One region of the Allobosea sp. NPDC055594 genome, then DNA from elsewhere that is predicted to be linked to it. Evidence: predicted binding sites of a transcription regulator. Region 1 holds the regulator's gene; the other holds the start of a gene.
The links. The regulator PhoB, encoded in region 1, activates phosphate uptake and scavenging genes when phosphate is short. The targets are predictions, from matches to a motif close to TGTCATNNANCTGTCAT.
Positions count from the first base shown of each region.

Region 2: ACWGRX_RS10285 (esterase-like activity of phytase family protein) is a predicted target of PhoB. The motif match lies at 2,028-2,044, and genes of this name have one in related genera.

Region 1 is NZ_JBSHIO010000004.1:341,272-345,479, forward strand. Features, by position in the region: gene ACWGRX_RS11140 (GcrA family cell cycle regulator) at 1-471, shown strand, start outside; gene ACWGRX_RS11145 (NUDIX hydrolase) at 542-982, shown strand; gene ACWGRX_RS11150 (YnfA family protein) at 979-1,326, shown strand; gene phoB (phosphate regulon transcriptional regulator PhoB) at 1,374-2,072, opposite strand; gene phoU (phosphate signaling complex protein PhoU) at 2,102-2,824, opposite strand; gene pstB (phosphate ABC transporter ATP-binding protein PstB) at 2,863-3,669, opposite strand; gene pstA (phosphate ABC transporter permease PstA) at 3,694-4,208, opposite strand, start outside.
Region 2 is NZ_JBSHIO010000004.1:157,115-161,322, forward strand. Features, by position in the region: gene aspT (aspartate-alanine antiporter) at 1-547, shown strand, start outside; gene ACWGRX_RS10285 (esterase-like activity of phytase family protein) at 596-1,966, opposite strand; gene ACWGRX_RS10290 (class I SAM-dependent DNA methyltransferase) at 2,152-4,208, opposite strand, start outside.

The sequences.
Region 1 (4,208 bases):
GCCGGCGAACTCGGCAGCGTCACCCGCAATGCTGTCATCGGCAAGGTCCACCGCCTCGGCCTTTCGGGCCGCGCCAAGAATCCCGGCTCGGCCGCGCCGCGCCCGCGCAAGCCGACGACGCGTCCGCCGGCCCATCCGATGGCGAGCCCTGCCGCCGCGAGCGGCGGCATGACCCGCGGCAACACGGCGCTCGCCCCGCAATTCGTCCCGGAGATCGAGGCGGAACCGGAAGCGGAGCACGTCCCGGCGGCCCCGGCCGAGGAGGTGGTGATCCCGTTCTCCGAGCGCGTCACCATCATGGACCTGCGCGAATATATGTGCCGCTGGCCGATGGGCGACCCGACCTCGCCGGAATTCCGCTTCTGCGGCGGCCGCTCGCTGACCGGCATGCCCTATTGCGGCTATCATGCCCGCATCGCCTACCAGCCGGCGGCCGACCGGCGCCGCGACCGCAGCAAGGTGCGCGCCTGACCCGGCACCCCTGTGTAGAAGAATTGAAGCCGGCCCTCGGGCCGGCTTTTCCATTGGTGGAGAGACGCCGATGCGCACCGCAGAACGTCCCGCGCCCGTCGAATATGCCTGCGCCCTGACGATCCGGGGCGGAGACATCCTGCTCGGACTGAGAGCCCCGCATCGCCGCAACAGACCGTCCTGCTGGGACACGATCGGCGGGCATGTCGAGCCCGACGAGACGATCGAGCAGGCACTGAGACGCGAATTGCAGGAGGAGATCGGTATCGAGCCGACCAGCTTCACGCGCTTGACCACCATCGAGACGACCGAGAGCGACGGCGTCACCCCGGCTCTGTGGCATCTGTTCGCGGTGACCGGCTGGGTGGGCGAAGCCCGGATCAGCAATGACGAGCACAGCGAGATCCGCTGGTTCGACCTCGCCGAGGCCCGCGAGCTGTCGCCGCTCGCCTCGGAAGCCTACCGTCCGGTCTTCGCCCGGCTCGCGGCCAGCTTCGCCGCAGCGCCATGACCAGTTTCGCGATCTATCTGGGGGCCGCGCTGGCCGAGATCGCCGGCTGCTTCTCGTTCTGGGCCTGGCTCAAGCTCGGCAAATCGGCCTGGTGGCTGCTGCCGGGGCTTCTGGCGCTGGCGCTCTTCGCCTGGCTCTTGACGCTGATCGACAGCGCCGCCGCCGGCCGGGCCTTCGCCGCCTATGGCGGGGTCTACATCGTCGCGTCGCTGGGCTGGATGTGGCTGGTCGAGAAGGTGCCGCCGGACCGTTTCGACCTCACGGGCGCAGCCCTTTGCCTCGCCGGCGCAGCGGTGATCGTCGCCGCGCCACGCGGAGCGTCGAACCTCCAGCCCTCATCCTGAGGAGCGATCGCAGATTGCGTCTCGAAGGATGAGGGCAGACTTGGCGCTCAGCTTCGCGCGAACGTCTCGTCGAAGGCGTAGCCGGCGCCGCGCACGGTGCGTAGCGGGTCCTTGGCGTCGTCGGGGGTGATCGCCTTGCGCAGGCGCCCGACATGGACGTCAACGGTGCGCTCGTCGATATAGACGTCGCGGCCCCAGACGGCGTCGAGCAGCTGGGCCCGCGAATAGACCCGGCCCGGGGCCTGCATCAGGAATTCGAGCAGGCGGAACTCGGTCGGACCGAGATGCAATTCGGCGCCTGCCCGGCGCACCCGCCGCGTCGTCCGGTCGAGCTCGAGATCGCCGGCGGTCAGCATGCCGACGACATGGCCGGGCTTGACCCGACGCAGCAGCGCCTGGATGCGGGCGATCAGCTCGGGCAGTGAGAACGGCTTGACCACATAGTCGTCGGCGCCGGTGGCGAGGCCGCGCACCCGCTCGGTCTCCTCGCCGCGCGCCGTCAGCATGATGATCGGCACCCGCTCCGTGTCGCGCCGGGCGCGCAGGCGCCGGCAGAGCTCGATGCCGGAAAGGCCGGGCAGCATCCAGTCGAGCAGGACGAGGTCAGGGGTATGGTCGCGCAAATGCAGCTCGGCATCGTCGCCGCGCGCGACGGTGTCGACCTCGAAGCCCTCGGCCTCGAGATTATAGCGGAGCAGCAGGGTCAGCGGCTCCTCATCCTCGACGATCAGGATGCGTGCAGGCATGTCGAGCCTCCGCTCAGGCGCCCATCCGCTCAGCCATTGGCCGCGGGCAGGTCGACCAGGATGTTGGTGGTGTCGAGCTTGGGCCGGCTCTCCTCCACCGACTGGCCGGTGATCAGGTAATGGATCGTCTCGGCGATGTTGGTGGTGTGATCGCCGATGCGCTCGACGTTCTTGGCGCAGAACAGAAGATGCGTGCAGAAGGTGATGTTGCGCGGATCTTCCATCATATAGGTCAGGAGCTCGCGGAAGAGCGAGGTGTAGAGCGCGTCGATCTCGTCGTCGCGGCGCCAGACCTCCATCGCCTTTTGCTCGTTGCTGGCGGCATAGGCGTCGAGCACGTCCTTGAGCTGCGCCTGGACCAGGCGGCTCATATGCTCGAGCCCGACCACGGCGCGGTGCGGCGGCGAGAACTGGCCGGAGATCGCGACCGCGCGCTTGGCGATGTTCTTGGCGAGGTCGCCGACGCGCTCGATGTCGGCGGCGATGCGGATCGCCGAGATCAGCTCGCGCAGGTCGTTGGCGAGCGGCTGGCGCCGGGCGATGGTCAGCACCGCCTTCTCCTCGACATCGCGCTGGAGGTTGTCGAGCCGCTGGTCGGCGGTGATGACCTTCTGGGCCAGCGCCGTGTCGCGGCGCACCAGCGCCACGGTGGAGTCGCCGAGCATGCGCTCGGACATGCCGCCCATCTCGGCCAGGCTGCGGCGCAGTCCTTCGAGGTCGGCATCATAGGAGCGGACGATATGGTCGGACATCGGGGCGAATCCTTCGAGGGCGAGCGGAACGGCAGGGCTCAGCCGAAGCGGCCGGTGACGTAGTCCTGCGTCTGCTTCTTGTTGGGGTTCATGAAGATAGTGTTGGTCGCGTCGAACTCGACGACCTCGCCGAGATACATGAAGGCGGTGTACTGCGAGACGCGCGCCGCCTGCTGCATGTTGTGGGTGACGATGACGATGGTGAAGTCGCTCTTCAGCTGCTCCAGCAGGTCCTCGATCTTGCCGGTCGAGATCGGGTCGAGGGCCGAGGTCGGCTCGTCGAACAGGATCACCTCGGGCTTCTGGGCGATGGTGCGGGCGATGCACAGGCGCTGCTGCTGGCCGCCGGAGAGCCCCATGCCGGAGCTCTTCAGCTTGTCCTTGACCTCGTCCCACAGGGCGGAGCGGCGCAGCGCGCCCTCGACGCGGTCGTCGAGCTCCGATTTCGGCGGCTTCTCGTAGAGGCGGATGCCGAAGGCGACGTTGTCGTAGATCGACATCGGGAAGGGCGTCGGCTTCTGGAAGACCATGCCGATGCGCGAGCGCAGCTCGTTGACGTCGACATCGTTGGAGATGACGTTGCGGCCGTCGAGCAGGACCTCGCCGGTGGCGCGCTGCTCCGGATAGAGCGAGTAGATCCGGTTGAAGATGCGCAGCAGGGTCGACTTGCCGCAGCCGGAGGGGCCGATCAGCGCGGTGACGTGGCGGTCACGGAAGCTGAGATTGACGTTCTTCAGCGCCTTGTGCTCGCCATAGTAGAAATCGAGGTTCTTCACCGCGATCCGGATCGGCGCCTGGGCGTCGAGGACCTGCGGGCTGAGTTCCAGGGTCGAGAGCATCGACATGTTCCTTCCGATCGGACGTGGTGCTCACTTGCCGCCGCGCACGATGCGCCGGGCGATAAGCGAGAGCAAAAGGATCGAGACGGTGATGATCAGCGAACCGGCCCAGGCGAGCTGCTGCCAGTTCTCGTAAGGGGCCGAGGCGAACTGATAGATCGTCACCGGCAGGTTGGAGACGCCGCCGACGAGGGTCGGCGAGAACCAGAAATTATTGTTCAGCGCGGTGAAGAGCAGCGGCGCCGTCTCGCCGGCGATGCGCGCCAGCGCCAGCAGGATGCCGGTGACCATGCCGGACTTCGCGGCCCGCCAGGTGATCGCGGTGATGACCACCGAAGGCGGGGCGCCGAGCGCAGAGCCGGCCTCGCGCAGCGGCGCCGGGACGAGGCGCAGCATGTCCTCGGTGGTGCGCACGATCACCGGGATCGCGATGATGCCGAGCGCGACGCCGCCGGCCCAGCCGGAATAGCCGCGGAAGGGCTCGACCAGGATGACGTAGACGAACAGGCCGATCAGGATCGAAGGCGCCGAGAGCAGGATGTCGT
Region 2 (4,208 bases), 180 kb from region 1:
GACCGATTTCGTCATGCTCGGGCTCGGCATCGTCGCCGGGCTCCTGCTCGGCGAGCTCAGCCTGAAGATCGGGGCGCTCGACCTCACCCTCGGCACGGGCGGCGGGGCGCTGGTCTCCGGCCTGGTCTTCGGCTGGCTGCACATGCACCGGCCGCAGAGCGGCGCGATCCCGTCCGAGGCCGCCGCCTTCATGAAGGATTTCGGGCTGGCGACCTTCATCGCCGCAGTCGGGCTTTCGGTCGGGCCGGACGCCTTCGCCCTGCTCAAGCAATACGGGCTCGTCCTGCCGGTGCTCTCCGTCCTGGTCTCGGCCCTGCCGGCGGTGGCCTCGCTCTATATCGGCCATTATCTGCTCAGGATCGAGGGGCCGATCCTGCTCGGCGCCATTGCCGGCCAGCATTGCAGCACGCCCTCGATCAGCGCCCTGGTCTCGCTCGCCGGCAACTCGATCCCGGTGATCGGCTACACCGTGACCTATGCGATCTCGAACGTGCTGCTACCGCTGATGGGGCCTGTCGTGGTCGCCATGGCCGGGCTGATCGGCTGAGCAGCCCGGCGACGGCTTTGCGGCGCGCTCAGCGCCTCGTTTGGCGCCTCACTTGGCGGCGAGCAGTTCCTTGACCTCGATCAGCACCAGCTCGTTGTCGTCGGCCTTCTTCGGGTCGCGCGACGAGGAGAAGGGCAGATTGTTGTCGTTGCCGACGACGATGATGCCCTTGGCGAGATCGACCACGTCGACATTCTCGATGGTGAAGAAGGGGAAGGGCAGCACGCCGTCGATGGCGCCCAGCTTCGCCTTCTTGTCGGGATCGGCAATCTTCATCAGGTCGACATGGCCGATCTTGCGCACGGCCTTGCCGACATTGGCGTCGTTCATCTCGATCTTGACGATGCGCTTGAACTTGGCGAGGTCGTGGAAGCAGTCCGGGCCCTTCTGGCCGGCAGCGCAGGCCTTGTCGGCGGTGCCTTCGCCGTTATCCCTTTCGATGATCAGCGCTGTAGTGCTGTCGATCATATTGAAGTCGCCGATGGCGAGGCCCTTCTGCTCGAGCGGGAAGAACCAGGACCGGCCGGTCCACTTCTCGTTCTGCACGTCGAATTCGAGGATGCGCAGCACTTCCTTGCCGTCGAGCTCCTCATTGCCCTTGGTCTCGGCGTTCCAGAGCGGGCCTTCGAGCAGCGGATAGAGGAAACGACCATCCGGCGACTGCGCCATGCCCTCATAGCCCTTGGAGCGGCGGACATTGAACGCGACCGGCAGGTTCGGGGCAGCCGGCGTGGTGACGGCGAAGTGGTCGGGCGAGCGGGCCGGCTTGCCGTCGATGAGCGTCTCGAACACCGCCTCGACCTTGCCGCTCTGGTCGACGCGGATGAGATAGGGGCCGAACTCCTCGGCGATCCAGATCTTGTCGCCGATCGGCTGGATCGATTCCGGATCGAAATCGGCGCCGGTCAGGTAGCGCTTCTCGGTGCCCTCATTGGCGATGCGGAACGGCACCTTCTTGTCGGAATCGTGCAGGAAGGTGGTCGCCAGGCGCTCGATCTTGCCGCCCTCGAAATCGGCCTTGAGGCGGTGGAAGAACAGCATCGCGTCCGGCGAGTTCGCCTTGGCTCCGAAACCATTGTCGGTCAGCACCAGGAACTCGCCATTGCCCAGCGAACGGATGCCAGAGAAGCCCTGCACCGGCTGGCCGGCGAAGGGAGTCGAAAGGCCGGTCGGGCGCCCGACCGAGGTGCCCATCACCGTGCCGACCTGCTCGACGCGTTTGCCGGGCGTGATGAACTTGCCGGAGACCTTGAGGTCGGCCGGCGCATCGGCCGGGGCCGGGATGATGGTGTTGGCCGGCAGCAAGGCGTGACCGACCAGCTTGGCCGGGAACTCCTTCGAGCCTCCCTGGGACGCATCCTGAGCGCCGGCGAGCATGGTGGACGAGAGAAGCAGGACGGCAGCGAGGCGCAGACGCATGGAGGACTCCGGGTTGGGAAGAGCGGAAGGCCCCCGCTTCGCGCCCGGAGTTTGCAGCCGCGCGACAGCGGCGTGACGCTGGCGCGACAGTTTTTGAGCATTTCCCTGAAACACGGAAATGCTCGATCTCTTTTTCAATCGCATTTTCTTCACGCGAACCGGTGTCCACTTCGCTCGAAAATGCTCTAACCCTGCGCCGCGAAACGGCGGCCGAAGCGCCTGCCGCCATCGGCCGTCGAGACTTCGCCGACCCGCGCCAGCGAAACGAGGACGGCGCGAATGGCCGGGCGGACCTTGAGCCCCTGCCGGAATTGCATGGCGATCGCCTCGGCATCGAGCGGCGCACCGCCCCTGGCCAGGACGGCGAGCACGGCAGCGACCCGCTCGACCGGCTGGGTTGGAAAGGCAGGCAGGCCGGCCGCGGCGGTAGGCAGCGACAAGAGTTCGGCCGCCTCGACCTGCTCGCCCATGCCCCCGCCTTCCCCGAAGCGCGGGCGCTGATAGTCCGGCCGGAGCCAGCGCACCGCGCCGCGCGCTTCCTCGCCGCGCCGCTCGCGGTTGAGGGCGATCAGACGGGAAAGCACCTCCTCCGCTCCGGCATCGGCCGGCCAGCCATAGGCTGCGGCCACCGCGGCATCGATGGCGTCGTGATGCTCGCCGAGGATCAGGACGAGACCGCGGTCGCGGAGATTCTCCTCGCCGGGCGTCAGCGGCAAACCCGCCCGGATCTTGTCATGGACATTGTAGAGCCCGGTCAGCGTCAGCCCGGGATGCGCCGCCAGCACCTGCTTGCGCAAGGCGTCGAGCGCCTCGGCCGGCTCGCGGATCACCTGCTTCTGGCTCTCCGTGGCGTCGGGGAAGGGAAAAGGGTCGAAGCAGCGCGATTTGGAATAGCGCGGCCGGTCCTCCAAGGTCCCGCCTTGCTGCAGGCTCCAGATCGCGTGGAAGTGCGAGGACAGCACGCCGAGATGGAAGGCGTCGGAGAGCGCGACCGCGATGACCATGTTGTCCGGCAGGATCGCCTGGTCGAGGAACTGGAAGACGCGATGCTTGGCGGTTTCGACCGTTGCGATGTAGCGCTGCAGGCCGGAAAGCGCCGGGCGCAATTCGCGGCGCGGTTCCCCGAAGACCCACCAGAGATCGCGATAGGACTGCCGGTTGTTGGCATCGCGGCCAACAAGCCTGCCGGTCGCATCCTTGGCCTCCTTCACCGTCAACTTGACGTGCTGGTAGACCTCCGGGAAGCGCTCGCGGACCTCGCCGGCATCGAGCCCGAGCAGGTCGACGACCAGGGCGCCCCGCGGGCGGGCGGTGAGATCGCGCCCGTTCCGATAGGGCCGGATATGGGCTTCGAGCCCGGGCCGCCGGCCGAGGCCGAGCGCCTGCGCCGCGTCCGGCGAGACGATGAAGCCCGCCCCGTGCAGCTTGACGCCAGGCGAGCACAGGGCCTCGTTTGCAAGCAATGGCCGGGCCTGCGAGGCGTCGGCACCGATGGTGAGGTCGGCATTGATCCGGCCCGCCCGCTCAGCAAAGCCGATCTGCGGCTGATCGCTGTCGAGACCCGTCTCCGCGATGACTTCGAGCAGCCGTCCCTCATGCTGGCCAGCGGCGGCCACCGTCATGGCGATGCGTACCGCGGCGGCGTCCTTGCCGGCCTTGGTCCAGGGATGGTCGGCGACCGCCAGCAGCAGCGAGACCGGGCTCCGCGCATCGAGATGCCGCTCGACCGTGCGGCGCTGGAAGAGCTGGGTGATCGAATTGGTGGTGACGAAACCGAAGCGCCGCAGCGCCGTGCCCGGTGCGGTGAGCAGCGCGGCGGCCCGATCCCACCAGTACATGACGAGGTCGGCGCTCTCGTTCATCTGCGGCCAGGCCAGCCGCAGCGCCGCGACATAGCCGTCGCCGAGGCGCCGGCGCAGGTCCTTGCCGCCGATGAAGGGCGGGTTGCCGACGATGAACTCCGCCTCCGGCCAGGGCGGCGGACGCGGATTGGCCGGCGCGACCTCGCGGCCGGCCTCCACCGAAGGCACCGGCCAATCATCCCAGGTCAGCAGCGCGTCGCCGGGCACGATCTGCGCCAGCTTCCGCAGGATCGGCTCGCGCGGCGCGTAGGCCCGCGTCCGCAGATGCCATTGCAGATAGCCGATCCAGAGCATCAGATCGGCGATCGCCACCGCCCGGCGATTGGCGTCGATACCGAAGAACTGCCCCGGCCCGACGCCGCGTTCGGCAAAGCCGCCGA